4 regions of the Parageobacillus caldoxylosilyticus genome follow, and region 3 is predicted to be linked to each of the others. Evidence: riboswitches for the same ligand, from Rfam matches in the RefSeq annotation. Region 3 holds a riboswitch; each other region holds the start of a gene.
What was found. Region 3 has a riboswitch for S-adenosylmethionine ahead of BV455_RS17135 (Na+/H+ antiporter NhaC family protein). Riboswitches for the same ligand answer to the same signal wherever they lie in the genome.

Region 1 (7,659 bases), 1.5 Mb from region 3:
GGTTGCCACCGGCGCGCTGTTATCGCCGCTGTCGTTCCAGCAAAACGAAACGATCCCGTGCATTGCCCACGCGGTGGCAATTGAGTATGGAGGTGAAGCGTAAGATGCTGGCGACGTTTTTTTGGGCGTTTGTTGTTGGCGGGCTTATATGTGTCATTGGCCAAATTTTAATGGATGTATTTAAATTAACGCCTGCGCATACGCTGACCATATTGGTGGTCGCTGGCGCTATTTTGGATGGGTTCGGTTTGTACGAACCGCTTATTGATTTTGCCGGCGCCGGCGCAACGATCCCGATCACCAGTTTCGGAAACTCCCTTGTCCATGGGGCGCTGCAAGAAGCAGATAGGCACGGGATTATCGGGGTGTTGACGGGAATGTTTGAAGTGACGAGCGCCGGCATTTCCGCAGCCATTGTTTTCGGCTTTATCGGCGCGCTATTATTCCGCCCGAAAGGATAGGAGGGAGAACGATGACTGTTGCTTCGCAAGTAAAGCAAAGTTTAGCAAGCTTAAAAAGCATTCATGCCGGATTGCAGGAACTCGCCCTCGTTTCGCAGGATGAAGAAGCGCAGCGAACATTTCATGAAGCGATGATGATGACGGAAGAAATCATTGCCGATATTAAAAATCGCATCGGCAAAATGGAGCGAGAGGAGCCACAATATCATGGAAAGTAAGGAGCATGATCGATGCCTGTATGGTTAGAAGTAGCAATTCGTTCGATTTCCATCATCATTGGCTTGTTTATCATTACGCGAATACTGGGAAAAAAACCATTATCTAAGCTTTCATTTTTTGAGTATATCATCGGCATTACTGTCGGTGATATCGCTGGAACATTGTCAATGGATTTAGGTATTAGCTTGGAGGAAGGCATTACCAGCATTTTGATTTGGTCGTTGTTTCCCGTGCTCACTTCTCGCATTTCACTACGAAATAAAAAATTTCGTAATTTTGTGGAAGGGAATTCCACTATTTTTATCAAAAATGGAAAAATATTAGAGGAAAATTTAAAGCGCGAAAAGTATACAGTAGATGAACTTCTTGAACAACTTCGCAAAAAAGATGTATTTCGCGTGGCCGACGTCGAATTTGCCGTTTTGGAGCCAAACGGCGATTTAAACATACTGTTGAAACGGGAAAAACAGCCGCTAACGGTCGGCGATGTATTTCCAAACCCGCCATCGGAAAAAGAGCCGCAAACGGTCATTATGGACGGCATGATTTTAGATGAGCCGCTGGCGACGATGGGGCTGAGCCGCGGCTGGCTCAAGCAGCAGCTAGACAAGCAAGGGGTTGCCATCGAAAACGTATTTCTCGCGCAAGTGGATTCTTACGGACAGCTGACATTGGATTTGTATGATGACAAAATCCAAATTTCTGAGCCGCAAGAGAAAAAACTGCTGCTGGCAGCGATCAAAAAAGTGCAAGCGGACTTTGAATTATTCGCTTTGCAGACAGAGTCAAAAGAAGCAAAAGAGCTCTATCAAACAAATGCTGAAAAAATGCAAACGTTATTGCAAAAAGTGGAGCCATTTTTAAGAAACTAAAGGAGGCATCATGATGGAACAAAAACGAACTCGAACAACCGATGAAGAAATTACAATCGAATTGAAAAAAAGCGACCGCGGGCAAAGAGCAAATACGACGGATGAAGAAATATCGATCGAATTTATGCACAGTGGGAACAATGTGACGCACCAGCCAAAAGATTATGAAGAGATTGAGTATTAACAGGCGTATTAGGAAGTATAATGATTTTTTCGTATGGTGGTACGGCCATCGGCCGTTTGAAAACATTCCTGTTCTTTGATAAAACGAAATTTAATGATAGAGCTTTTTATGGAAAAAGCCGCTGCGGAATATTCATCCGACAAGCGGCTTTTTTTGCTTGTAGAAATTTTATACGGTTAATGACTGCAAAAACGCTTTTACTTCTTCCGGTGTTTTCGCATTGGCGCTATGGAGATGGGCCATTTTTTCTCCATTTCGGAAGATGAGTAAACTTGGGATGCCCATAACTTGGTATTTTTCAGCAAGCTCTGGAAAATTGTCGCGATTGATTTCAAACCAATCGTATTGCGAATATTCCTTCACAATGTCATCGATAAACATATTCAATCTCATGCAGTCTGGGCACCACGTTGTATAAAATTTGACAACCACCGGTTTATCGCTGGAGATAATTTGTTGGAATTGCTCGGCCGTTTGTATTTCTTTCAATGCTCTTTCCTCCTCGAACAAAATGATGTCGTTTATACTTTATCATATTTTGTCCGAAAGAAAGAATTGAAACGCCTTGGCACATCAATGTATATGCTGCATACACAAATGGTAAGGAAGGAGGGAGAAGGAGTGAGTAAAGAATTGGAAAAGGCGCTTGAAACATGGGCCAATTCGCGAAAAGAAGGGCATGAGCAGTTTATTCAGCTATTTGAACAGTGGGGAAAAAATTTCGATAAGCAAATCCAGGAAATCGAAAAGTTAAACAATCAATTTTTAAAGGATGTGCAAGGAAATTTGGATTATATCAACAAGTGGTTTGCCAAAAAAGAAAATGAATTTGCCAAGTTATTCCGCATATTTGGGTAACATATTTCCACATGTGCCTATACCGGTTGCAAGTACGATGAATAGGATGAAGTAACAAAGCGTAAGGAGGTGCACCACTATGGGCTTTGGATGCTGCGGTTTTGGAGGTTACGGTTACGGAGGTTACGGCTACGGAGGCTACGGCTTTGGCGGCGGCAGTAGCTTTGTGTTGATTGTTGTATTGTTCATTTTGTTAATTATTGTCGGTACTTCAATTATCGGCTAATGTCATGTAACGGGTACGGGCTGTTCTATTCGGCGGGCAGCTCGTACTTTTTCTTTCACATGTATGCACTTCTTTTTTTTCATTTCATACCATATAGGAGGAAAAGGAGGAGTTGGTAAATGGATAATCAGTTTTTTAAAAATATTGAAAAGAAAACAGGCGTAAACATAAAAGACATATTGGAATTGGCAAACTCCTTACAACATGCCAACTTTAAAGATGAAAAAACGGTACGTCATGTGATTCAGCGCGTCGCACAAATCGCGAACCGGAAAGTGCCGAAAGAATTGGAAGACCAAATTGTGAAAACGATCATTCAAAACGGAAAACAGCTTGACTTCAGCACGATCGCCAACATGCTGAACAACAAAAAATAGGCAAAAGGGAGCCTTCCAAATCGGAGCTCCCTTTTGCCATTTATCATTTATTTGTTTCAAGAAATGATGGCCGTCACTGAAAATGCCGATGAAGTTATTGGACAGAGAGGCCGTTTATATTGACAAAATAGCGTTGATTGAGCGATGATTATTCTCGCTAATCAACATGTTTGTCATTACAAAAAAAGACGTTATGACGGTTATATGGCCGAAGCGCAGATGCATGAAACGAGCTTAAAAAGTACGGAGCAAATTCATGAAATGGGCATCTATTGGGGAAGCGAATGGAATTGTATTTCCTCCTGGCTGCTATATCGTACGGCAATAACCGCTTATTTAACAAAGCTCGTCCAAGACGGGAAGACAGTGACCAACGTACGAAGCCATTCTTTATCGATTGCCGGGAAAATGAGGTGAGGGACCGTACCATCGTTTGATACGGTCTTAAAGCGATTTTACCATTGTTACATGGGGGATTCCAGCATCCATAAACACATCGGAAACAGTTTGATATCCAAGTTTTTGATAAAATGGCTCTGCATGTGTTTGCGCATTCAGCTTTACTTTTGGGACACCCTGTTTTTTCGCAAACTGCTCAATCGTTTCCATAATCAGTCTTCCTGCCCCGCGGCCGCGATACGATGGCAAAACACAAATTCGTTCGATCTTACCGAGACCGTTATCGATCATGCGAAATCTGCCAGCACCAACCGGTTTTTCTCCATCGTACAAAACAAAATGCATAGCTTCCTGCTCAAATTCATCGATTTCTTCCTCTTCTGGAACACGTTGCTCCTCAATAAACACGATTCGCCGAACAAGCAAGGCATCCTTATATAATGACGGATCGCTTTTTTTTCCAATCACTACGTTCATGTTACTCCTGTTCCTTTCCTCCAACAAGAAAAGTCTCGTATACTGTCCATGAGCCGTTTTCCAATTGATAGAGAAGGTGGAAGCGGTCAACCGTTTCCTCAAAATGAACCTTTTGCATTTGTAATTGTCCGTATACATCAGCATATTCAGCACTTGGCAAATCACGGCCGATGGTAATATGAGGAACAAATACGTATTCTGGTTTATCGGCAAAAATTCCGCTGTGAAGCCGTTCATAAAGGCGCTGCAGCGTTTCGTTCGGCTCCACTTTTAAATAAATAACATTGCTCGCTGGATAAAACGAGCTAAATTTTGTCACTTTTAACGGAATGAGATCTGTTTCAGCCGCAATTTTGCGCAATTCTTTCACCATTTCTTTAATTTGCTGGTCGTCAGCTTCAAAAGGTTCTTTTAAGGTTAAATGCGGCGGAATGAGGGCGTAATGGCTATCATAACGCTTTCTATAGGAATTGGCAAAATCCTGTATTCGCTTCGAAGGAAATAAAGCAATACCATATTTCATAAAAACCCCTCCTTATGATAAGTAGTACTTAATTATAACAAAATTCCGAAAAGTATGGTAGTGTTTACAACGAAAGGAGATGCGCAATTGCGCGCGGAACGTCAGGCTGCCAATATGTCCATGCATGACCGCCGTCAAATTCGTTGTACTCATACAAAAATCCTTTTTGGATAAACGCTTCACGTGCCTTTCGATTCGGAGTGATAAAATCACGCACGTTTCCGTCCGTCGTCTTTACTGCTGTTTCGTTTGTACCTACCGAGTGATAAATTTGCAATAATGGTGGTTCCGGAAAATGTAAAATTTTTTCGATGATCCCTTCATCGATATATGGCGACTGCATCGCAATTTTTCCAAATGTATGCGGATACAACAATCCAGCCATCAGCGAGACGGTGCCGCCAAGGGAATCACCGATGAGCGCGCGCCCTTTCCCGATTTGGTACGTAGGAAACGTTTGATCTAAAAACGGAACGAGCTCATGTGCTAAAAAACGCAAATAACGGCTGTTTTTCTTTCCGCTTGGATGATATTTCTCGTAGCGGTCTTTAACATCATGATACGGGATTCCGATGACAATGGTGCGATCAATCTTGCCGCTTTCCATCAGTTGTTCGATAACGCTTTTGATTTTCCCGTACATAAAATAATCTTTCCCATCCTGTGCGATAAGAAGAGAATACTTATGAAGCGGAGAAAACGTGCTTGGCAAATAAGCAAGCAGCGTTATTTCTTCTTCGAGCTCATTGCTGTAGATCGTATAATCATGCATCGTTCCTTTTGGTGTCGCCATGGTGCATCCTCCATAAAAACAACAATTCACCTGTTATTGTAACATATTTTTGCTAAAACATGTTAATAAACACCGTTGAACCGTGTAAGTTTTTGAAAAAATAAGTGCTTTTTTTGCTATTTTTGTCAAAAAACTGTTTCGATAAAATAAAAATAATGAAATATACTGGAATCGGTCCAAACATATGAAAACGGACAGCGCGAAAAACATGATAAGTTTTTCCGATGTTATATAAACAAATAACTCAATTTTAAAAAAATTACTTGCAAAATTATTATGAATGAGTTAAATTTTAAGATAATCAGAAAAATGAATATCGGCAAGATGCTTTCTTATCGAGAGAAGCGGAGGGAACTGGCCCTGTGAAGCTTCAGCAACCAGCCAAGTATTGGCCAGGTGCTAAATCCAGCGAATTGAATTTTTTCAATTCGGCAGATAAGAAGAAGCACTGACATACGTATGGAAAAGTCTTCTTCTTAGAAGACTTTTTTTATTTTATAAAAGAGGGAGAGAGAGAAGTGGAGAAACTGGAGACATTGTTAGCGCAAATCGGAAACCGCAGCGAAACAGTAACGGGGACGGTCAATCCGCCTGTCTACTTTTCGACGGCATACCGTCATGAAGGAATTGGACAGTCGACCGGGTTTGACTACATCCGTACCGGCAATCCGACGCGCAAAATCGTCGAAGAGGCGATCGCCAAGCTCGAGGGAGGCGATCAAGGCTATGCGTTCAGTTCGGGCATGGCAGCCATTCAGACAGTTCTTGCTTTATTTGAAAGCGGGGATGAATTTCTCGTTTCTGCCGATTTATATGGAGGTACATATCGCTTATTTGAACGTGGCTGGCGAAAATACGGATTGTCTTTTCATTATGTAGATTTTCGTGACATACGATTAGTAGAGAACATGATCACGGAAAAAACGAAGGCGATTTTTTTGGAAACGCCGACCAATCCGCTCATGCAGGAAGCGGACATTGCCGAAGTGGCAAAACTTGCGAAAAAACACGGACTGCTTCTCATTGTTGACAATACGTTTTACACGCCGGTTCTCCAGCGTCCGATCGAGCAAGGAGCCGATATCGTTATTCACAGTGCGACAAAATATTTAGGAGGACACAACGATGTGTTAGCCGGTCTCGTTGTTGCAAAGGGAGAGGAGCTTTGTCAACGGCTTGCGGAATATCATAACGCAATTGGCGCCGTGCTTTCTCCGTTTGATTCGTGGCTATTGATTCGCGGCATGAAAACGTTGGCGCTACGGATGCGCCAGCATGAAGAAAACGCGAAGCGCATCAGTGAGTTTTTAGCGTCTCACGAAGATATTACCGATGTATTATACCCAGGAAGAGGGGGAATGTTGTCGTTCCGCTTGCGCGAGGAAAAGTGGGTCAACCGCTTTTTACAAAGTTTACGCTTAATTACGTTCGCCGAAAGTTTAGGAGGTGTGGAAAGCTTTATTACATATCCGGCGACGCAAACGCATGCCGACATTCCGGAGGAAGTCCGCATTGCCAACGGCGTCTGTAACCGGCTGCTGCGCTTTTCCGTCGGCATCGAACATGCCGAAGATTTAATTGCCGACTTAGCGCAAGCGCTGAAAAATATGAAAGAGGTGTAAGAGGATATGGAACAACGTATTTCCTTTCAAACCAAACTGCTTCATAACAAATGGAAAATCGATCGGCAAACAGGGGCAGTAAGCGTGCCGATTCAGCATGCTTCAACGTTCCATCAATTCGATTTTGACACATTTGGCAAATATGATTACAGCCGCTCCGGAAACCCGACGCGCGAGGCGCTCGAAGAAACGATTGCCGAACTGGAAGGCGGCGTGCGCGGCTTCGCTTTTTCCTCAGGGATGGCGGCGATTTCGACTGCGTTTCTTCTCTTGTCCAAAGGCGACCATGTGCTCGTGACCGAAGATGTTTATGGCGGCACGTATCGCATGATCACCGAAGTATTAAACCGTTTTGGCATTGAATATACGTTTGTCGATATGACCGATTTGCATGAAGTGGCCACTCATATTCGTCCGAATACAAAAGTGATCTATGTCGAAACGCCGTCCAACCCGCTCTTAAAGGTAACCGATATTCAAGGAATTGTCAAACTGGCGAAAGCCAATGGCTGTTTAACGTTTTTAGACAATACGTTTATGACTCCCGCGCTCCAGCGCCCGCTCGACCTTGGCGTCGATGTCGTTCTTCATAGCGCGACAAAGTTTTTAGCAGGGCATAGCGATGTCGTGGCGGGGCTTGCGGTGGTG
Region 2 (7,659 bases), 920 kb from region 3:
AATCCAAACAATGGCTTTGTTGGCGATATGTACTCACTCACCACACCAGGCTTAGGTGTGTATCATAAGCCAATTAAGCAACTTGCTGAAACGTATCTACCCGATAGAATCATTGACTTAACAGGAAGCGACTTTTCCGTGTTGCAGCAATATCTTTCGAAAGGAGTACCGATTTGGATCATTACCAACAGCACGTATAAAAAACTGCCGGAATCCGCTTTTCGCGAATGGGAAACGCCGAGCGGACCAATTAAAATTACGTATTACGAGCACTCCGTTGTAATTACAGGATATGACCAAGATTTTATTTATTTCAACGATCCACTTACAGGCGAAAAAAATAAAAAAGCACCCAAGACCGATTTTTTGGCTGCTTGGGTGCAAATGGGAAGACAAGCCATCACCTATCAACCTGATTAGCTTAATAGGAGGTGCTTGTCTTCTTTATATGCTTTTTTATATAGGTTGGAAAAATCATATTTTTTTTCGATATATACTTGGTGCCAAATCATAAAGACTAGCACAGTCCAGATTTTCCGGCTATGATCCGCTTTATTGGCGCAGTGCTCCTCTAACAGGCGATATAGCACATCTTTATGGAACAAGTGATCCGTTTCACTTTCTTTGATAACGGTTTTCGCCCAATCGTACATTTCATTTTTCAGCCAATGGCGAATTGGTACTGGAAAACCAAGCTTCTTGCGGTGAAGAACATGATCGGGAACAATGCCTTCTGCCGCTTTGCGTAAAATGTATTTCGTTGTATTATTAGCCGTTTTCATTTCCGGTGGAATTTTTGCTGCCACTTCAAAGACGGCTTTATCTAAAAACGGAACGCGCAATTCCAACGAATGTGCCATTGTCATTTTATCGGCCTTTAGCAAAATATCCCCGCGCAACCATGTATGAATATCAATATATTGCATACGGTTGACAGGAGGATAATGAGTGGTTTCCTCATAAAATGGACGGGTAATGATTGTATATTCCAGTCCGCGCTTGTATGCTTTTAGCAAGTTCTCTTTTTCTTCTTCGCTATACATTTTTGCGTTTCCTATATAGCGTTCTTCCATCGGCGTTAACCCGCGCTCGATAAAGCTTTTCCCTTTTACCCCTTCTGGAAGAATGCGGGCGATGATGCGCAATGCCGATTTTGCCGCGCCAGGCATCCACTCAAACATTTTTAATGACTGTGGTTCACGATAAATGTTATACCCTCCAAACAGCTCATCCGCTCCTTCTCCAGAAAGAACAACCGTTACATGCTTTCTTGCTTCGCGGGCGACGAAATAAAGCGGAACAGCCGCTGGATCGGCAAGCGGATCATCCAGATGCCAAATGATTTTCGGCAGCTCTTCCATGTATTCTTCTGGCGAAATAACGTAGCTGATGTTTTCCACCCCTAATTTCTCAGCCGTTTCTTTCGCTACCTCAATTTCGCTAAATCCTTCTCTTTCAAAGCCGACCGAAAAAGTTTTAAAGTTTGGATGAAATTGTTTGGCAATCGAAGCAATGAGCGAAGAATCGATTCCGCCGGATAAAAAAGAGCCAACCGGCACATCGCTGCGCATATGTACCCGCACGGAATCAAACAAAACATCGCGAATCTCTTTGACGAATTCATCTTCCGATTTCCATACTGGCTGAAACCGCGCTTTCCAATAACGGTGTACCGTTAATGGTTCACCGACTTTCTTTTTGATGTAATGACCCGGCTCTAATTTATTAATGCCAACGGACATTGTCATTGGCTCAGGCACGTATTGATATGTTAGGTAATGCTGAAGCGCGTCATAATCGAGAACATTGTTTTCCATCGCATGCAAGATGCTTTTCTTTTCCGATGCAAAAAACGTCCGCCCTTCTTCTTCAAGATAGAAAAATGGTTTAATGCCAAATGGATCACGTGCGGCAAAAATCGTTTTTTCTTCTTTATCCCAAATGACAAATGCAAACATGCCGCGAAGCTTCTCTACCGCTTTTTCTCTTTCATGACTATATAGCGCAATAATCACTTCCGTATCAGAATGTGTGGCAAATTCGTATCCCTTCGCACACAACTCTTCGCGTAGCTCAATATAGTTATAAATTTCTCCATTAAAAATAATCCAATATCGCTCGTTTGCGTACGATAACGGTTGATGACCCCCTTCTAAGTCGATGATGCTCAACCGACGAAAGCCAAAATGGACATAGTCATCGAAAAAATACCCCTCGTCGTCTGGACCACGGTGCGTGATCATATTATTCATTTCTTCAAACGTTTTCTTCCATTGCTCGTCTAGCATTTTTGGATGATCATAAACACATCCAATAAACCCGCACATGTGTATTTCACCCATTTCTTTATATTCATTCAGCATGCTGATTATATCATAGATTTGAAGCAATAAAACTATAAAATTTCCTTTTTTTAAATAAACCGTTAACATATCGATTGCAAAACCATTGAAATAACTTAATCTGCTTTTTTGAACAAAAAAAGAGAGCTACAGTTGCTGTAACTCTCCTTTCCATATTCATTAATTTATTGTTGCTTCGCCAAGGAAAAAGCTTGCTCTTTCAATGTTTCTGCTTTATCCGTGCGCTCCCACGGCAGGTCGATATCCGTGCGTCCAAAATGGCCGTAAGCAGCCGTTTGCTTGTAAATCGGACGGCGCAAATCTAACATTTTAATAATGCCTGCCGGGCGCAGATCAAAGTTGTTGCGCACGACTTCAATTAAAATGTCTTCCGATACTTTTCCTGTGCCAAATGTGTCAATGGAAATCGAAACCGGTCTTGCTACCCCGATCGCATAGGCTAGCTGCACTTCGCACTTATCGGCAAGTCCTGCCGCCACGATATTTTTCGCGACATAACGGGCCGCATATGCTGCAGAACGGTCTACTTTTGTCGGATCTTTTCCAGAGAACGCGCCGCCGCCGTGACGGGCATAGCCGCCGTACGTGTCTACAATAATTTTCCGTCCTGTTAAACCTGCATCCCCTTGAGGTCCGCCGATGACAAATCGTCCTGTCGGGTTAATAAAGTATTTTGTGTTTTCATCGATGAGCTCGTTTGGCACAACCGGCTTAATGACATGTTCTTTAATATCGCGTTCAATTTGCTCTTGCGTAATTTCCGGATGATGCTGTGCGGATACGACAATCGTATCCACGCGTACTGGTTTGCCGTTTTCGTCATATTCTACCGTTACTTGTGTTTTGCCATCTGGACGTAAATATGGCAAAATATCCTTTTTCCGTACTTCAGCCAAACGACGGGCTAAACGATGCGCCAAAGAAATCGGAAGCGGCATTAATTCTTTCGTTTCATTGCAGGCAAATCCAAACATCAGCCCTTGGTCTCCGGCACCGATCGCTTCGATTTCCTCGTCAGTCATCTGACCTTCACGAGCTTCTAACGCTCGATCGACCCCCATCGCGATATCCGGCGACTGCTCGTCAATCGATGTCAACACGGCGCATGTATCCGCGTCAAAACCGAATTTGGCGCGCGTATAGCCGATTTCGCGAACCGTATCGCGAACAATTCTTGGAATATCCACATATGTCGATGTCGTAATTTCTCCGCTTACGAGCACAAGCCCTGTTGTCACGCTCGTTTCGCAGGCGACACGAGCATTCGGATCTTTTTCTAAAATCGCATCTAAAATCGCATCGGAAATTTGGTCGCAAATTTTATCCGGATGACCTTCTGTTACAGACTCTGAAGTAAATAAACGTCTTTTTTTTGACATTCGGCATTTTCCTCCTCTTTCCTTAATCAAACATCAAAAAATGATGATGCCGCAAACGGCGGGCGATACGGTACTCATTTCCCTTATTTCATTTTCTCATATAAAAAAACCTTTCCTGTAACGGTGAGGAAAGGTCATTGCAATCGTATTGCTCCTTTCACTCTTATCGTTCAAGGACATCGCCTTGCCACAGGTTAGCACCATTTCACATGTTTCCAGTTGTGACGGTTGCTGGGCTTCATTGGGCCTGTCCCTCCACCAACTCGGGATAAGAGTATCCGTTCAATGACTTATCTTATCGTAATGAAACGGGAAAAGTCAACAAAATATGACGAATTTTTTTTGAAAAAAAAAGGAAAAATAAATAAAATAAATCGTCATAAATAGTATGGACTAATAACAAAAATGTGTTATACTATTTGCAGAGATTATTTAAATAAAAAAAGGCAGGTTTTGAACATGGGGATCGCAAAAATGACCAATAAACTTTCATTATTATTGCAACAACCAAACGTATTTCATAATTTATCGGTAGCCCAGCTGGTGGAAAAAGTGTTGCAGCGAAAGGAAGGCCAGTTAACAGCTACTGGGGCGGTAGCGGTAACAACAGGAAAGTATACAGGACGCTCGCCGAAAGATAAATACATTGTCGAAGAAGCCGCAACGAAAGAAAAAATCGATTGGGGAACCGTCAATCAGCCAATTTCGGAAGAAGTGTTTGAAAACTTATATAATAAAGTGCTTGATTATTTAATGAAACAAGATGAGATTTTTGTCTTTAAAGGATTTGCCGGCGCTGATTCTAAATATCGTTTGCCGATTCAAGTTATCAACGAATTTGCTTGGCACAATTTATTTGCCCATCAATTATTTATTCGCCCAAGTGCAGAGGAATTACAAACACACGAAGCGCAATTTACGGTGATCTCTGCTCCAAATTTCAAAGCAGATCCTGCGGTGGACGGAACAAGATCAGAAGCGTTTATTATCATTTCTTTTGAACGCCGCATCGTATTAATTGGCGGCACAGAATATGCTGGCGAAATGAAAAAATCGATTTTCTCGGTGATGAACTATTTGCTTCCGGAACAAGGGATTCTTTCTATGCATTGCTCGGCCAACGTCGGCAAAGAAGGAGATGTTGCATTATTTTTCGGGCTGTCGGGAACGGGAAAAACGACGCTTTCCGCTGATCCAAACCGCCGCTTAATCGGTGATGACGAACACGGCTGGTCAAACCGCGGCATCTTTAATATCGAAGGCGGATGCTATGCGAAATGCATCAACCTATCCCGCGAAAAAGAACCGCAAATTTTTGACGCCATTGGGTTCGGAGCAGTGCTTGAAAACGTGGTGGTTGACGAACAGACAAGAATGCCAGATTACGATGATGCGACATTAACGGAAAATACGCGAGCTGCTTATCCGATTCAGGCCATTGCCAATATCGTGGATCCAAGCGTCGCCGGCCACCCATCAACGATTATTTTCTTAACCGCAGACGCGTTTGGCGTATTGCCGCCAATTAGCAAACTGACGCGCGAGCAAGCAATGTACCATTTCTTAAGCGGCTATACGAGCAAGCTCGCCGGCACCGAACGGGGAATCACTTCTCCGCAAGCTACGTTCTCTACTTGCTTCGGCGCTCCATTTTTGCCGCTCCCGGCCGTGCGCTATGCGGAAATGCTCGGCAAAAAAATCGTTGAACATAACGTGCGGGTATTCCTCGTCAACACTGGTTGGACCGGCGGGGAGTACGGAGTCGGCAGCCGCATGAAGCTGGCCTACACGCGCGCAATGGTGCAAGCAGCAGTCGAAGGAGAACTGGACAATGTCGAAACAGTGAAAGACCCTATTTTCGGCTTGGCCATTCCGCTTCATATTCCAGGAGTGCCAGATGAAGTGCTGCAGCCGCAAAATACATGGGCGGATAAAAATGCATATGAACAAAAAGCAAAAGAGCTGGCCGCAAAATTCCGCGCAAACTTCCAAAAATTCAAGCATATTGCACCGGAAATTGAAGCACTTGGAGGTCCGCTTGTATAATCGAAAAGGAGGGAGCAATTCCCTCCTTTTTTAATTCGTTGAATGCAAGGCGACAAGCTCATACGTGACAATCGTCCGATTATCGGCAAGTTCCAGTTTTTTCACCACCGCTTGACCGCTCGCTTCGCTTTGCAGCGTTCTTCTAACCTCTAGCGGAATATCAAGAGGATAAAGGCGATATCCTTCTTTTTCTAAAATAAACAAATTATCTTTTACGCGCCTTTCTTTTCCTTTTGTGACAATCAGCGTTTGCAGCTCCAGCGGCATGCCCATTGCAACACACCCCTTTTCTTTTTATCGTATCATACATTCGGCTGACTTTTCATCCATTCTGTCAACCGCCGGACGGTCTCGCGATTTTCTTTTGGTGGAAAATAATGCGTAAAATGTGGAAAATACCATGTTGTCACTTGCTTATTTAATTCTTTCAGTCTTTTCTCCAGACGATACGCATGCTCAATCGAAACATTGCGGTCTTTTTCCCCATGAATGATTAAGACAGGAGCATGAATTTTCTCCATTTCGTATAATGGCGTCCGCCAGCGGTATCGCTCTGGATATTTTGCAGGTGTGCCGCCGATGACCCGCTTCATCATTCTCCGCAAATCTTCCCGCTCCCAATAGGTAAGCGCTACATCGGATACTCCGCCCCATACCGCAACAGAACAAACCCGCGGCTCTAAAATCGCCGTATGCAGCGCCATCGCTCCCCCGCGGGAAAAACCAAAGACATGAATCCGCTTTTCATTCACGTTTGGATGCTGCTGCAGCAGCCGAAACGCGGCAAGCGCATCATAGCGGTCTTCCCCGGCAAAATCTTCATTTCCTTCCCCACCTTGGTTGCCGCGGTAAAACGGCGCCATCACGACAAATCCGTACGCGGCAAACTGGGTAATGCGCGCCAGACGTACTTTCCCGACATTTTTAATGCCGCCGCGCAAATATAAAAAACCGTCATACACTTCAGACGCTTTCGGTATGGCCAAAAAGCCTTTTATTTTTAATCCTTGGCATAAATAGGTGACAAGAAATACATCAATATGCGGATTGGGGGAAGGAAAGCGATATTGCTCGACAATATATCCATCCATCACCATTTCCTCCTTTCCATTAGGCATTCACACATTTTTTTTGCTTGCATACGATAAGGTGGAAGTAAGTTACTTGTTAAGGAGGCTGCCTGCATGAAAAAAATGGCCATAATGTCGCTTTTTCTCTTTCTCCTTATTATTCCTCTAGCCGCTTGCGGACAACAAAAAGAGGAGGAAGTAAAAAAGATACGGCTTGCGGAAGTGACTCGCTCCATATTCTATGCCCCGCAATATGTCGCCCTGGCAAAAGGATTTTTTAAAGAAGAAGGATTAGACATAGAACTCACCACCACGTGGGGCGGCGATAAAACGATGACTACCCTTCTTTCCGGCGGAGCCGATATTGCCCTTGTCGGATCGGAAACATCGATTTATGTCTACAGCCAAGGCACAAACGATCCAGTCATTAACTTCGCGCAACTCACACAGACAGACGGGACATTCCTCGTTTCCCGCCATAAAATTGACAACTTCAGTTGGGATCAGCTGAAAGGAAGCACCTTTCTCGGCCAGCGCAAGGGCGGCATGCCGCAAATGGTCGGCGAATTTGTGCTGAAAAAACACGGCATTGATCCACATAAAGATTTAAACCTTATTCAAAATGTTGATTTTGCTAATATCGCCAACGCTTTTGCCAGCGGCACGGGCGATTTCGTCCAGCTTTTTGAACCAACGGCAAGCATTTTTGAACGGGAAGGAAAAGGATATATTGTCGCCTCATTTGGCACGGAATCCGGCCATGTGCCATATACCACTTATATGGCAAAACAAAGCTTTATC
Region 3 (7,659 bases):
ATCAAGAAGGCCGATGATCCCTGCTAATAAAATGCCGCCTGCTAACACAACTAGTACATTGACACCCATTAATGCAGTCACCAATACACCAAGGTAAGGCAAAATTTTTATCCAATTAAAAGATTGATTCGTCATTTCCGCTTGCTCTCCAGCAGTAAATATCCAGAAAAGAACGATGGTGATAATGGCTGCTGGTAAAACGATGAAAAAGTTCACCTTAAACTTATCTTTCATTTTCGTATTTTGTGTTCGTACTGCCGCAATCGTTGTGTCTGAGATAAAAGATAAGTTGTCTCCAAACATGGCACCGCCAATGACAGCTGCCATCGATAATGCCAAAGAAATATCCGTTTGTTCGCTGATTCCGACTCCAATCGGCGCTAATGCTACAATCGTTCCCATAGAAGTTCCCAGCGAAATGGAGATAAAACATCCAATGATAAATAAACCGACTATTAATAAATTTTGCGGAATAACGGAAAGGGCTAAGTTGACCGTTGATTCAACAGCCCCCATTTTTTTGGTTACTTCCGAAAATGCCCCTGCTAATAAGAAAATGATGACCATTAACATAACATCGGCATTTCCAGCCCCTTTGGTGAACACTTCAAACTTCTTCGTTAAAGACTCTTTCGGATTCATCATCAACGAAATACTTGCCGCAATCAAAATCGCCACAATGACTGGAAATTTATAAAAATCACCCGTAACAATTCCTGCACCAATGAACAACACTAAAAAGACAACAAACGGAAATAACGCAAATAGATTTCCTTTTTTTAACTCCACTCTTTCCACCTCATTTTATATTTTTTCGAAGGGCCTATTCACATAGAGAAAAGGCCTCTTCTTATCTGAACATAAGAAGAGGCCTTATACGTATCTATATAAGAAACCCTTCTTATCTTTCAAGCATGATGCTTGCTGGATTTGGCACAGCACTCGAAACCGAGTCCGCTGCCGAGACTTCTTCGGGCCAGTCCCTCCGCCTCTCTAGATAAGAAGATGAACGGTCGTATTTTGTTGTAAAAACAACTAAAAGGTTACAACATATTCATCTGTTGCGCAATACACCTTGAGAATGTCTTATTTTTAAATAATTTTCAACAAATCTTAAAATAATATGCAAAAATCCCGTAGCTAAACGCCACGGGAAAAGAAAGCAAAAATCTATTCTGGTTTATAGATCCCATATTTCATTATCTTAAGATATTCATTCAGTTCCCTTATCAAAGACTCCACACCACTCATGACATCCATTTGCTTATTTTTGTATATAGCCATATACTTATTAGACAGTTGTTCGGCAATCAACATGGTCATGCGGATCACGGTATCCACGGAGATATCCTCTCTAAGTTTTTCCGTTTGGATCAGGTCTTTAATATAAACATGCTCTAGCAAAAAATCTTCCTGATAAGCTTCGTAGTATTTCTTAATGATTTCTTCCATTTCCTCCTTTACTGCCACAGGAGGATTGATGAAGGCATCCGTGATAAACTGAGTTTCTTGGAGGTACTGAACCGTCAGTTTTTGTTTCAACAGGACGATTTCTTTGATCCTTTCAAAGAAATCATCAGATTGAATTTTTTTCAATTCTTCCATTGCTATTTCCGTCAGAAAGTCCTTCACATAATTCACTAAATAAAGGTACAAGTTTTTCTTGCTCCTAAAATAATGGAAAAGGAGCCCTTTAGAAATTCCCGCCCGTTTCGTAATGACATCTGTAGAGGCTTTTTCATAGCCATTTTTCACAAATTCTTCGATGGCCACTTTGATTATCAGGTCTTTTTTTTCTTGTGGCTGCTTTTCAAAAGCTGAATACAATTCTAACACCTCTTATTAGACTGCAATATCTTTCTTTCTATATACCATATATGCAGTGAATATACTAATCAAAATGACCGCAGCCATAATAAAGATATACAGAGGCTTCAGCTCGTTATCATTAATAATGGAGGCGGCGTCCACATATTTAAACGGGCTGAAATATTTTAGGAACTCTAAGTCTTCCGATATCCCTGCCATCACATTCATAAAGTAGGCAGCTAGGACAATCCCCAGTGAGATGGAAAGGATATTTCGTGTTTTTTTCATGAGCGATGACAACATAAAGGCAATAGCACCGAAAGTCAAATGAAGCAATATCGTTGCGACAATTAGCAAACTAAACGTGTCAGTCGGAACATCCGGGTCTTTTGCAAATTGAAATCCAATGATACTTGCTATCGTCGAAATCCCGTTAAAGATCAAAATATTTACCAAAACGGCCAGAAGTTTTTCTGTTACGATTTGGCTTCTTGTGACAGGCTTTGACAACAAAAATTCAATCGTTTTTTCATTTTCTTCCTTGGCAAGGATATTGGATGCAAGAATTGCCGAGTATATGCTTCCCAAAAGGGTAGTCATCATATAGATTTCTACACCGTAAAATCCCATCAAATCTCCCATGTTTAGCTCATTCATTCCAAACGCTTTTTTAATCGATTCCGGATAGGACTCAAGCAGCTTTGTCATTTCTTTTTGCTGCTCGGCAAACTGAGGATAAATACTTAGCGTTAATAAAATAAGACCGCTGAGTACGATGCTCCAAATGATTAATGATTTTAAATTTCGTTTCAACTCTCTCTTAAAAATCATTGTCAACCCCGCCCTTCTCATAGTAATGCATAAATACTTCTTCGAGAGTCGGCTCTTCGATTAACAAATCCTTAATCGGCAGGGCATTCAATTGATTTAGAAGCGCCTTTATATCCCCGCTGTAAAGCAACGTTATTTCATTTCCTTTTACTTCTTTCTTCACTATTCCTTCCAATTTGAGGTCTATTGGTTCCGCCCGTTCAAATGTAATCGTGATATATTTCAAATTTTTCTTCGTCAGATTTTCAATCGTTTCTACTTTAATAAGTTCCCCTTCCTTAATAATGGCGACCCGATCACACATCTTTTGCACTTCAGAAAGAATATGGGAGGAGAAAAAGATCGTTGTCCCCTTCTTTCTTTCCTCTGCAAGAAGTTCAAAAAAGGTGTTTTGCATCAGCGGGTCGAGTCCGCCTGTCGGTTCGTCCAATATAAGAAGTTTTGGCTCATGCAAAAGCGCCTGGACAATCCCCACCTTTTTTCGATTACCAAACGAGAGATCTTCGATTTTTTTATGGAGATCCAAGTCAAGTCTTTCCGCCAGTTCTTTCATTCTCTTCGGATTAAATTTTTTATAAAAGCCAGCTGAGTATTTTAATAAGTCGATCACCTTCATATCATCGTAATAATGGACTTCAGACGGCAGATAGCCCACGTCTTGCCTTATTTCTTTTGAGTGCTTGATGATATCTTTTCCAAAAATAGTCGCACTCCCACTAGTCGGATAAATGAAATTTAACAGTGTTCGAATGGTTGTGCTCTTGCCTGCTCCGTTCGGACCGATAAACCCGAAAATTTCTCCTTCTTCAATGGAAAAGGTAAGGTTTTTAATTCCCCGGTTCTTTTTATAAGTCTTGGTCAAATTCTTGATATCTACAATTTTCATACATTCCTCTCCTTCGGGTGGCTTTGCATCCATTGACTGATCAGTCAATTCCATTATATAGAAATATTGACTCGTAAGTCAATGCATTTCAAAAAAATCTGCACGGTGGATAGCAATCCCTACAAAGAACACGACATAAGCCATTTGCTCTCCAGTCTCAATGTCCTGTGTAACTCCACAGATGATGGAAGAAATTTATTTCTTCTATGAGGAGTGGAATAATAAAAAAATCCTTTACACAAGTGGACCAGCAAGGATTAGACTTGATATATTTATTTTGACATAGCCATTCTTTTTTCTTGATATCATATCACTAGAATCTTAAATCAGATACATGCCTGCGACACCATGTAAGATATTTCAATGGTCATTAGCGAAAATAATTCTTACCAACCGCCTTGTTATGGTAATGTTTAAAGCCACTTGGCTATCCAAATAAAAGAGGCTGTCTCATATCCTGAGACAGCCTCCTGACACATTACAATTCCCCAAGTCGTTTATGCCTGTTTTAACATATGAAATACTTGCTCCACGTCTTTATCTCCACGTCCTGAAAGGTTGACGATAATGATTTGCTCTTTGCTTAATGCCGGCGCCAGCTTCAACGCATAAGCAACCGCATGGGCACTCTCAAGCGCTGGAATAATACCTTCCGTTTTCGATAAAAGTTGAAATGCTTCAAGAACTTCCACATTTGTCACCGTATAATACTCGGCACGTCCTGAAACTTTCAGATGGCTGTGCTCAGGACCAATTCCCGGATAGTCAAGACCAGCGGCAATCGAATAAGTCGGCTGAGGATTTCCTTCTTCATCTAGCAACACTAAACATTTAAACCCATGAAGCACGGATGGGACACCTTTTGTAAGCGTCGCCGCTTTTTCCGGTTCGACGCCGATCAGACGTACGCTTGGTTCATCAATATAATGAGCAAACGCTCCAATCGCATTGCTTCCACCGCCAACGCAAGCGATGACGACATCAGGCAAACGCCCTTCCTTTTCCAAAATTTGCTGTTTACTTTCTTCGCTTATGACAGACTGAAAATGTTTAACGATACTTGGATACGGATGAGGTCCAACCGCTGAACCAAGCAAATAGAACGTGTCCTTATAGTTTTGAACAAAGTCATTTAACGCTTCATCGACTGCATCCTTTAATCTTCCTTGTCCTTTTGATACCGGAACGACTTTTGCGCCTAAAAGCTCCATGCGAAACACATTTAATGCCTGGCGTCTTGTATCTTCCATACCCATATAAATGGTGCAATCCATGCCAAACATCGCACAAGCCGTCGCGGTAGCGACGCCATGTTGTCCCGCCCCCGTTTCAGCGATGACGCGTTTCGCTCCCATTCGTTTCGCAAGCAAAATTTGTCCGATGACGTTATTGATTTTATGTGAACCTGTATGGTTCAAATCTTCACGCTTCAAATAAATTTTCGCCCCGCCTAAACGCTCGGTAAGCCGAGCTGCAAAAGTAAGCGGATTCTCACGCCCGACATACTCTTTTAAATAAAACTTGAATTCATCATTAAACTCTTGATCATCTTTGTACTTTAAAAACTGTTCTTCCAAGTAATCAAGCGCTTCCTGCAGTTCCGGCGGCACGAAACTCCCGCCAAACTCGCCAAAATAACCTTTTCTGCTCTGAACTAAACTCATTGCTCATCTCTCCTCTGCTTTTCAAACTTCATAATTAGGATATTCCTTTTGCCCATGGAAGTCAATAAATTTTCTGTATTTTCTTATAAATATTTTATCTCCTCAAGCCAGCCGGACGAACATAAAAAGAAAAATGTTCCCTTCCTGTTTCGAAAACATAAAGCGGTGCGGAAAAAATAAAGACGAAAACACTCTGTCTTAAATTGGCTAAAGAAATTCTCCATGCATTCATTGTCCCAACAGTTGCCTTTTCTCGACATACTGGCTTTCATCCCGTATCTTTGAAGTAGTTGGCAAAATTGGCGGAATGTGTCCTGGATGTTTCACCCAACGTCGAACCATGGAAAAATCAATGCTTCATTCTTTTTGCCACTGTTTGGTATCCCATCTCTTCTTTTAGGTATAAATCCGCCGCTTTTTTCTTAAACGCGATATCATAGTTTTTGTCCATAAAAAATCCCCTCCATAGCAAACAGATTTAGGTTCTTTCTGTCTACTATAAGGGAATCATATCATGTTAAGATGAGCACTTTTTTATGTGATTAATAGTTTTGAATAAACCCGTATGCTTTGCAACCGAAATCCGAATCATTTGGGTTGCAATCAAGGTGCAGGGAGTAGTATCCTCCAGGATTTGCCGAATAGATTAAAGGACCGATTGACCCGCCAGAACTTATAATTCCGCTTTTAATCGTAACACCGTCTTTTTTAAGATAATATCTTACGCTATACAAGCTGCCGGAATTCACCGTTACACCCCACCTGTATTTCCCGTTTGTAGGAACCCACAGTTTGCTGGATCCGTCTGCATAATCGCCGGGATCTAACCAAACGTTAACACTTGCCGCATATGCATTCGTCGTTGATGCAACAATGAATGCAAAACCGAGAAGCAAAGCCATCATTGATTTTTTCCACATATGTTCCAATTCCCTCCTAATTTATAAATTACAAAATGATGTTATCATAAACATTAATTTGTATAAAAGGTAATAAAATAATAAACATCTAGGAAAAAGGAATTGTTTTTATATTCACTCTATCTTTTACATAAAGTGGAAACGATCGCGGCAGGACGTTCACATGCAGAGAGAAGAAAGAAGATATTTTATTGCATTCATGAAGCGGCTTTTGGGGAAGAAGGAATAGCACCGGGTTTCTTAGTGAGGCAATCATATAACGAGCTATTCTTCCTATGCTTTTTGAAGAAGAATAGCTCTTTTTTCTATTTTACGATACAAGCTTCTATCAGGTCCTACTGTTTATTATTTAAGGTTGGTTGTTTCATACACCAGCAAGGACGCATCATCGTCATCCGGTACAGCATAAAGTCGCAGCCCTTGACCAGCACTCTCCAGAAACACCGGGTTACGGGTATCATACTTCACCGGTTTTTCGATGATTTCCACGGAGGACATATAATAGAGGTCTCCAATTCGAGTCATTCCTTGCGGGTGATAGGCATTAAATTGTAGATGAATCTTTTCTTTTTGCTGCCACTTCGTATCACGGGAAAGCTGCCGGAACTGATCGTCTAGTTTTTGCTCTTTTGTACTGGTAATGTGCGATTGAGGCATTGCTAGAACGGTAGATGCAATACCAATTAAAAGCGTTGTTGTAACGGTGAATACAATTTTTCGCACGATGATCCTCCTATTCAGTATAAAAAGTTTTCCTTTTTCAATTCCATTTTATTTTTCCCGGATCATGCAAAAAGCCTTTCCCTGTAAATTTTACAAAAAATTGTTATGAGTTACTAACCTTGGATGTTAATTTGGATTGTGGCGCCTGAACTGTTATGCCGGCGTTTTATAGTGAAATACAGGTTCTTTTACAGGTTTAGTTTTCCAATTTTTTAACTTGTTTTTCAAGTAATCCTTTAAGAAGTCACGTTTCTTTTTTCGCCTTTTATTACGATTTTTCATGGAAAGTCATCACCCTTCAATCACCAAATAGATTCAGTTTACCTTTTTTCTTAAGGGAAAATCGATTTTAAACTTCTTGACTTATTTGAGTAATGATATGAATAGTACTGTTTACAGAATGTAATAGCTGCTTGAGCATTCTTTATTTTGCACTTTCTGCATAAATCAGCTAACATCAATAGTTGATAAGCCACGAGTTGTTGGTTATTCGTGGCAAGAACATAATAAATGATAGTGTTTATGACGGGTTGTGGTATATTCATTTCGCTCAACTTACGGAAAATATCTGAATGAGAACGGAGGGATGGAATGTATTCCTGGGCTTCTTTCAAAACTTCATCTGTTGTATGCTCTTCCAAATAACGGGCTAATTTTCTCTCCTTTTCATCAAGAAGGCTGATATCATAATTCATTTCCTTTTCTCCTTCCTAGCTGCCGTTTCTAATCTATATTATTTTATTTTTTTAAGTCATCATCCTAGGCATTTTAATTACAGGGGATTTTCAACTCCTTTCTTTCAAATCTAAAGCCATTATATAATAGC
Region 4 (7,659 bases), 1.5 Mb from region 3:
AGACGGAAAACGTTTAACCTGCCTTTGAAATGGAAAGGAACGGATTTTCAAGAACAAGTATGGCAGGCGCTTTGTGAAATTCCGTACGGAACGACGGTTAGCTACAGTGATATTGCGAGTAAAATCGGCCGCCCTAAAGCGGTGCGGGCGGTAGGACAAGCAAACCGAGCCAACGAGCTGGCCATTGTCGTTCCTTGCCATCGGGTGATCGGAAAAAACCGTGCGCTGACGGGATACGCTGGCTGCCGCATCGATGTCAAGGCGAAGCTGCTCAAGCTCGAGCAACGGTATAGTATGACAGAAAAAAACTAGAAGCTGCGGTCCGCTTCTAGTTTTTTATGCGCATGAATGAAACATTCCTATTTTTTTTGTATATGCGATAAAGCGAGCGCTCCTACTAAAATAACCCCTTTAATAATATCCTGAGCGTAATATGGAACGTTCATCATCGTCAATCCGTTGAGCAAAACCCCCATTAGAATCGAGCCAAACAGCGTGCCGATGACATTCGGCTTTCCGGCGCCAAATACAGAAAAGCCGATATATGCGGCCGCTACGCCGTCCATTAAAAAGGAAGCTCCGGCCGATACTTGCCCGGTTCCGATGCGAGAGGCGAGAACAATGCCGCCAAGCGCCGCGAAAAACCCGCTGATGACATATGCATACGTGCGATAGCGGTTGACAGGAATACCCGAAAGCCGTGCTGCTTCAAGATTTTCCCCCGTCATATAAAACAATCTCCCTGGTTTGGTGTACGTCAAAAACAAATGGGAAGCAATGACAATGATTAACATAAGCAAAACGGAAAACGGAATGCCGAACACTTCCCCTTGACCGATAAATAAAAAGGAAGGAATAAATTTGCCTGGCGCCGTTCCTCCGTCTGGAAGCGGCATGTCGTTGTAAATGGAAAATCCTTTCGTATATGTCAGCTGCACACCGTTAATCGCGTACATCGTTGCCAGTGTAGCCAATAAATCCGGCAATTTTAATTTCACAATTAATAACGAGTTTAACAAGCCGACGGCAATTCCCAGTAAAAGCGGAACAAGCAAAGTAACGAGAATTTCCTGGCGGTATAATACGAGCGCCGCGGCGCTGGCGATGGTTGCCAGGCTGACGGTCGAGCCGACGGATAAATCAAATCCATCGACAATAAGGGAAAACGTAATGCCAATCGCAACGAGCGTGACGATGGAAATCGAGCGCAAAATATCGCTGAAATTTTCGTACGTAAAAAAGCGGTCTTGCGTGATGCCAAAATAGGCGATGACAACGAGAATGGCAAGCAATGTGCCATGTTTATATAAAAATTCAAGAAGAGATGGCGCTTGCTTTTTCTTGGCGACCGAAACGGCTGGCTGTGCCATCCATCTCACCTCCGCTGCAGTAATAAATGAGTTGTTCATAGGTGATGTCATGGGCGGGCACGCGTTTGATCAGCTTGCCGTCCACCATGATGTAAATCGTATCGGCAATATCAAGCAGTTCTTGAAATTCGCTTGTTAAATACAAAATCGCTTTCCCTTCGTCGGCAAGGGAACGGATGATTGAAAATACTTCTTGCTTGGCGTTGATGTCAATTCCTTTTGTCGGTTCGTCAAAAATGAATATGCGCGCATCGGTTTTTAACCATTTCCCGATCACGACTTTTTGCTGGTTGCCGCCGCTTAATTGCCGCACGCTCGTCGACAGGAAAGGCGGATGAATTTGCAAGGAATCGACAAGCTGTTTGGCAACGGATGTTTCTTTTTTTTGCCGCACCCACAGCCATTTCGTTAATGAAGATAGTAGCCGGACGGTAAGATTGGTGCGAACTGGTTCCTGAAGAAAAAGTCCTTGTTTTCTCCGTTCTTCCGGAATTAAGCAAATGCCGGCCGCAATCGCCTCTTTTGGGGAAGCAAATGCATAACGTTTTCCGTCGATCCACCATTCGCCGGTTGTTTTGCTGCTGGCAATTAAACTTTCCGCCAGCTCCGTTTTTCCCGCTCCGACAAGTCCGGCGATGCCAACAATTTCCCCTTTATGAACGTAGAGGTCGACCGTTGTATTTGTTTTAGCGATATGAAGCTGTTTCACTTCAAAAAGACGATCATCCCCGTATGTGCGGGTTTCCCTTTGCGCCGTTGTGTAAGAGCGTCCTACCATATAGCGGATCATTTCTTCTAGAGAAAGAGAGGCAACATCGCCATGGTGGACGACGTTCCCATCGCGCAAAATCGTGACGCGGTCGCAAATTTCTTTAATTTCCTTTAATTTGTGAGAAATATAGATAAAGGAAACGCCTTGCGCTTTAAGTTCATTGATAATCGTAAACAGCCGCTTTGTTTCCGTCTCGCTCAGCGCGGCGGTCGGCTCATCCAAAATGATGTAGCGTGCTGAAGAAGACAGGACTTTTGCCAGAACAATCAGCTGTTTTTCATGCAGGGAACATTCGCGAATGAGTTTGGCCGGCGAAATCGACAGGCCGACTCGGCGCAACAGCTCTGCAGCCCGTTCTTTTTGTTGTTTCCATGAAAGCAGTGGCTTTTGTTTTGTCTTTGCGATCTCATCGGCGGCAATATTTTCATAGACAGTCAAGGCGGGAAAGAGAGCCGTATCGACTTCCTGAACCACTAAACCAATGCCCGCCTTTTTGGCATCAGCAGGCGAGGAAAACTGCTGCTCTTTCCCATCAATGGTAATCGTACCTTGATCAGGGGAAAGATCGCCTGCCAGAATTTTCATTAATGTGCTTTTGCCGGCGCCATTCATCCCTAAAAGGGCGTGAACTTCCCCAGGTTGAACATGGAGGCTCACGCCGTTTAATACGTTGATAGTTCCAAACGATTTATAAATATGATTCATATAAAGACCGCTCATTTGTTCTTCACCTGTGCTTCCAGCGTTTTCATCCAAGGGGAAACCGCCACATTCGACTGTCCCCATCCGGCGATGTATTGGTGAAGGTCTTTCATTGACACTTGTTGGTTAGGCAAATCGGATCGTTTGACTAAATGCGGTTCTAGCGAATAAATGTTTGGCGTTCTTTCCCCGGCGATTTTTTGATAAGCAAAGCGGACTTGAACGCGGCCGACTTCCGCCGGGTCTGTTGCGGTCGTAGCGACCCACGGGCTGTTTGGTTTTTGCATTATTTGCAAATCTTCATCGCTTAAATCGATGCCATATACTTTAATTTCATTGCGTCCTGCTTGCTCGATCGCTCGCGTTGCGCCTTTGGCAAATTCGTCCCAAGTCGCAAACACCGCATCAATATCGCCTTTATTCGGATATTTTTTCAAAATCGCTTCCATTTGCGTTTGCGTGTCCAAGGCGGTATTGGCGCTGGCTGTACCGAATTTCGCCACTTCTTTGATGTTCGGATAGCGTTTTTTAAACGCATCGTAAATCACATGGCGCCGCTCCATCGGTGTAAATCCGCCGACCCAAATCGTGACGATGTTTCCTTCGCCGTTTAAGTCTTCGGCCAACGTTTTTAACGTCTTCCAGGCGAGGCTGTAGTCGTCTTGGTCAATGACCGTTACGCCTGGGATGTTTAAATCGTTGTCAAACGCGACGACAGGAATGCCTTTCGCGACCGCCTTTTTCACCGGTCCTTCGAGCGCATCCGCCCGGCCATGGTCTAATAGAATCGCATCAACGTTTTGCGTAATCGCTGTTTCGACATAAGAAGCCATTTTCGTTAAATCGTTGTCCGCATTGTAAATTTGCACTTCGCCGCCAAATTTTTGCACTTGTTCTTTTACCCCGGCGATATATTGCGAAGAAAAGGTGCCAATCGACATTTGCATAATGGCGGCGATTTTAATCGGTTTCTTTAATTTATCAGGGATTTCTGCTTGTTCGGTTGCCGCCGCCGTCGTTTCGGCCGTTTTCTCAGCCGTGCCGTTTTCTTGTTTGGCCGGTTTCGGACTGACGGCATCTTGTTCGTTCATGCAGCCGCTAAGGATGACGATAGCGGAAAAAAGAAGTGCCAATAAATAGTTAAGTCTAAATCGCTTCATGCTGTTCCCCCTTTGCAAATAGTGCTGGAAGTTCCGTTTCATAATTGCCGCGAATGATGCCTTGTTCGGTAATGATAGCCGTAATGAGATGGTGCGGCGTAACGTCAAAGGCCGGATTATAGACGTTTACTCCTTCCGGGGCGATCGGCGTTCCGGCGATATGTGTCACTTCCTCTGGTTTGCGTTCCTCGATTGGAATTTCTTCTCCTGTTTTTGTCGCTAAATCGATCGTTGACAGCGGCGCGGCTACATAAAACGGAATGCCGAATGCTTTAGCCAGCAAGGCAAGGCCAAACGTGCCAATTTTATTGGCTGTATCGCCGTTGGCGGCAATGCGGTCGGCGCCGACGATGACGGCGGTAATGTTTTTCGCCTTGATCGTTTGTGCCGCCATATTATCGGTAATAAGCGTCACATCTACGCCAGCCTGCATTAATTCCCACGTCGTCAATCTTGCCCCTTGCAGGACAGGGCGTGTTTCCGACGCGTACACGTGCAGATTCATTCCTTTTTCTTTCGCCAAATAAAACGGGGCAAGCGCCGTGCCGTAACGGGCGGTGGCGATCGATCCGGCGTTGCAAATCGTTAAAATGCGGTCGCCGTTTTGAAACAAGGAAAGCGCATGTTCCCCGATTCGCCGGCAAACGTCCTCATCTTCAATTTGAATACGAATCGCTTCATGGACGAGCGTTGTTTTTGCTTCATTGACAGAGGAAGCATGGGCGATGCTGGCAACAAGGCGGTCCAGCGCCCAAAACAGATTGACTGCTGTTGGCCGGGCGCTTGCTAAGTAGTCACGGTCTTTTTGCAACTGTTTTTTAAAATGTTCCAGTGATTCTGTTTCATATTGCTGGGCGGCAAGCGCGAGGCCGTAAGCGGCGGCAATGCCGATTGCCGGGGCGCCGCGCACTTTCAGCGACGCAATCGCCTCCCAAACGTCTTCAATATTTTCCAATCGCAAATATTCCGTCACTAACGGCAGCTTTTGTTGATTTAAAATCGTAATATGCGTGTCGTTCCATTCTACAGAGCGTGGGATTGCGAATGGTTCTGCCATATGGTTCTTCCTTTCATTGTGTTAATTCGTTGGTGCTAGCACTGTTTGTGCGAAAAGAGAACGAATTTCTTTGATGCTAGATAATGTTTCACGTCGCAAGATAAGGCTTCTGCCAAGGCGAAGCGCGTGGCGTTTTGCTTGCAAACGTTCCTCTTTATTTTCGATGCCGTCCAGGTCGGCGACATGTGCCAAGCCAATTGTGCGGCGGATCACTTCGCAGCCGGCAAAGCCGATCGCATCGACAAAGGTATGATGCAGCACCTCTTCTAATAGTCCTTTCGTTTTCGCATACGGTTCGACATTGTGCGTATGCCAAAGTTCAGAAAAGACGGTTGTAAATACTTTCCATGTGTTGTCAATATGAGCAAATAACGGCTCTTGCTGCGATTCTGGGCGGGACAACGCATTTAACAGCAAGTTTGCGAAAAACTGGCCGATGTCAAATCCAAATGGACCGTAAAACGCAAACTCTGGATCAATGATTTTCGTTTCTTTGTCGCTGGCGAAAATGCTGCCTGTGTGCAAGTCACCGTGAATGAGCGCATCCCCTTCGGTTAAAAACTTGCGCTTTAATTTGGCAACCTCTAAGTGAAGTTTGTCATCGTTCCAAAGCGATTCGACATCGTCGCGCAGTTCTTCTTCAAAGTTGTTCGTTTCATGATTAAAAAACGGATCGGTAAATACAAGATCTTCCGTGATTTTGCACAGTTCCGGATTGACAAAGCTTTGCGCCAGCTGTTTTTTTTCTTGCTGATTCATGCCGAAATCCGACGTGTAAAATAACGTTTTTGCGATAAATTCGCCGATATGCTGAGATAGAAGCGGATATGTTTTCCCTTCAATCAAGCCTTTGCGGGCAATTTGCAAACGCGACAAGTCTTCCATCACGGTAATGGCTAAAGATTCATCGGAATAGTAAACTTTTGGTACATATTGCGGCGCATAGCCGGCAAATGTGCGCAGCGCATTGCTTTCGATTACCGCGCGTTTTAAGGTGAGCGGCCAGCTTTCCCCAACGACTTTCGCATATGGAAGGGCTTGTTTGATGATAATCCCTTTTTTCGCTTCTTTATCGACGATGCGGAAAACGAGATTAAGGTTACCGTCCCCGATTTCCCGGCAGACAAGCGGCGCTCCTTCGCGGAAGAGGCCGAGGCGCACGGCTAAAGAAATGGCTCCTTGTTCTGTTAATGGTTCATAAACGGATGAATGTGAGATCGACATTGGAATAAAATCCCCCTTCAGCAAATAAATTAAAAAGCCTCTTTCTGCATAGAAAGAGGCTTGAAGATTCCAAGTCTTCGCACCTCTTATCTTCCAGAAAGAACAAGTCTTTCTGTTGGACTTAGCACCGTGCCCTGCGGAAGATGAAACTTCCGGCGCCGAAAAAAACGTGCGCCCTATCTCACGATAGTATTACGGTCGGTTGCTGGGCTTCATTGGGCCAATTCCCTCAGCCAACTCTTGATAAGAGTATTTTCAGTATATTCATTTTTCGAATTTTTGCTTATGTTAGAAAATATTTGTGCGTTTGATTCGAATCATACACGCTGACGAATTCATTTGTCAATACTTTTTTTAAAATTTTTTTCTGCCGTCTGATAATATTCGGGACGGCGATCGGCAAAAATCGGGATGCGCGCCCGCACTTCCTGCACTTTTTGCAAATCGATTTGCGCGGTGAGTGCGCAAGGCTCCTCGCCCGCCTCGGCAATGATTTCTCCCCATGGATCGATGATCATGGAATGGCCGGCAAACACGTTGTTCGGGTCGCTGCCGGCGCGGTTGCAAGCGACGACATAGCATTGATTTTCAATGGCGCGCGCCGCAAGCAGCGTGCGCCAATGGGCAAGGCGGGGGAGCGGCCACTGGGCAACGACAAACAGCACTTCCGCCCCCTGGACCGCATGGACGCGGATCCATTCCGGAAAGCGGATGTCATAGCAAATGACACCGGCGCATAAGGTGTTTTCGAGCGTAAATAAACCGGTATCCTCCCCAGGCTGGAGGTAAAGATGCTCATCCATCAACTGAAAGAGGTGCAGTTTGCTGTATTCGCCAACGACCGTGCCGTTTCGGTCGACGACATACATCGTGTTTGTCACGCCTTTTGCCGTTTTTTTGGCGACTGAACCGGCGACAAGATGGACGCGGTACGATTTTGCCAGTTTTGTCATGAACGTTTTCGCGCGTTCGCCATTTTCATCGGCGATTTCATCGAGACGAGTTAAGTCATAGCCAGTCGTCCATAGTTCAGGAAGAACGATGACATCCGGACGTTCTTTTGCAATTTTTTCTATTTCTCTTTCTACAACCTGTTCGTTTTCGTGCGGACTGCCGAAGACAATATCCAGCTGCAGGCAGGCAATTTTTAATGTCATTCGTGTTCACCTCGAAAAAATTTACTTTACATTTTGATTTTTACGATATATGATGTTGCACTAGAATTTCAAGAAATTTTTGAGAAGGTGTTAAGCATGACAAAACAATTTCCGTTATCCGACCTGTTAGAAGGGCTTCCAAAGCAGTTTTTCGCCTCATTAGTCGCGAAAGTAGCCAAAAAAATCGCGGAAGGATACGATGTCATCAATTTAGGAC

Region 1: it holds a riboswitch for S-adenosylmethionine, as region 3 does, so the genes downstream of both, BV455_RS04635 (methionine biosynthesis PLP-dependent protein) here and BV455_RS17135 (Na+/H+ antiporter NhaC family protein) in region 3, are expected to answer to the same signal.
Region 2: it holds a riboswitch for S-adenosylmethionine, as region 3 does, so the genes downstream of both, metK (methionine adenosyltransferase) here and BV455_RS17135 (Na+/H+ antiporter NhaC family protein) in region 3, are expected to answer to the same signal.
Region 4: it holds a riboswitch for S-adenosylmethionine, as region 3 does, so the genes downstream of both, mtnK (S-methyl-5-thioribose kinase) here and BV455_RS17135 (Na+/H+ antiporter NhaC family protein) in region 3, are expected to answer to the same signal.

What each region holds. Positions count from the first base shown of each region.
Region 1 covers NZ_CP040553.1:910,906-918,564, reverse strand. The annotation lists gene spoVAD (stage V sporulation protein AD) at 1-103, shown strand, start outside; gene spoVAE (stage V sporulation protein AE) at 105-461, shown strand; gene BV455_RS04690 (DUF1657 domain-containing protein) at 473-679, shown strand; gene BV455_RS04685 (DUF421 domain-containing protein) at 692-1,552, shown strand; gene BV455_RS04680 (hypothetical protein) at 1,563-1,736, shown strand; gene BV455_RS04675 (thioredoxin family protein) at 1,905-2,225, opposite strand; gene BV455_RS04670 (hypothetical protein) at 2,358-2,594, shown strand; gene BV455_RS20895 (YjcZ family sporulation protein) at 2,761-2,820, shown strand; gene BV455_RS04660 (sporulation-specific transcription regulator SpoVIF) at 2,940-3,197, shown strand; gene BV455_RS04655 (hypothetical protein) at 3,342-3,614, shown strand; gene BV455_RS04650 (GNAT family N-acetyltransferase) at 3,642-4,073, opposite strand; gene BV455_RS04645 (YjcG family protein) at 4,075-4,596, opposite strand; gene BV455_RS04640 (alpha/beta hydrolase) at 4,661-5,389, opposite strand; SAM riboswitch class I at 5,719-5,831, shown strand; gene BV455_RS04635 (methionine biosynthesis PLP-dependent protein) at 5,908-7,011, shown strand; gene metC (cystathionine beta-lyase) at 7,018-7,659, shown strand, end outside.
Region 2 covers NZ_CP040553.1:2,399,527-2,407,185, reverse strand. The annotation lists gene BV455_RS12275 (C39 family peptidase) at 1-420, shown strand, start outside; gene asnB (asparagine synthase (glutamine-hydrolyzing)) at 417-2,327, opposite strand; gene metK (methionine adenosyltransferase) at 2,528-3,742, opposite strand; SAM riboswitch class I at 3,903-4,017, opposite strand; gene pckA (phosphoenolpyruvate carboxykinase (ATP)) at 4,202-5,788, shown strand; gene BV455_RS12255 (DUF2584 domain-containing protein) at 5,819-6,061, opposite strand; gene BV455_RS12250 (alpha/beta hydrolase family protein) at 6,091-6,879, opposite strand; gene BV455_RS12245 (ABC transporter substrate-binding protein) at 6,973-7,659, shown strand, end outside.
Region 3 covers NZ_CP040553.1:3,323,439-3,331,097, reverse strand. The annotation lists gene BV455_RS17135 (Na+/H+ antiporter NhaC family protein) at 1-789, opposite strand, end outside; SAM riboswitch class I at 899-1,004, opposite strand; gene BV455_RS17130 (TetR/AcrR family transcriptional regulator) at 1,171-1,827, opposite strand; gene BV455_RS17125 (ABC transporter permease subunit) at 1,843-2,640, opposite strand; gene BV455_RS17120 (ABC transporter ATP-binding protein) at 2,630-3,526, opposite strand; gene trpB (tryptophan synthase subunit beta) at 4,024-5,190, opposite strand; partial or broken gene BV455_RS21005 (IS3 family transposase) at 5,382-5,501, opposite strand; gene BV455_RS17110 (hypothetical protein) at 5,733-6,110, opposite strand; gene BV455_RS17105 (DUF6454 family protein) at 6,456-6,833, opposite strand; gene BV455_RS17100 (hypothetical protein) at 7,166-7,528, opposite strand.
Region 4 covers NZ_CP040553.1:870,499-878,157, reverse strand. The annotation lists gene BV455_RS04465 (methylated-DNA--[protein]-cysteine S-methyltransferase) at 1-312, shown strand, start outside; gene BV455_RS04460 (ABC transporter permease) at 360-1,370, opposite strand; gene BV455_RS04455 (sugar ABC transporter ATP-binding protein) at 1,315-2,862, opposite strand; gene BV455_RS04450 (sugar ABC transporter substrate-binding protein) at 2,859-4,004, opposite strand; gene mtnA (S-methyl-5-thioribose-1-phosphate isomerase) at 3,991-5,061, opposite strand; gene mtnK (S-methyl-5-thioribose kinase) at 5,083-6,285, opposite strand; SAM riboswitch class I at 6,369-6,535, opposite strand; gene BV455_RS04435 (carbon-nitrogen family hydrolase) at 6,621-7,442, opposite strand; gene BV455_RS04430 (pyridoxal phosphate-dependent aminotransferase) at 7,539-7,659, shown strand, end outside.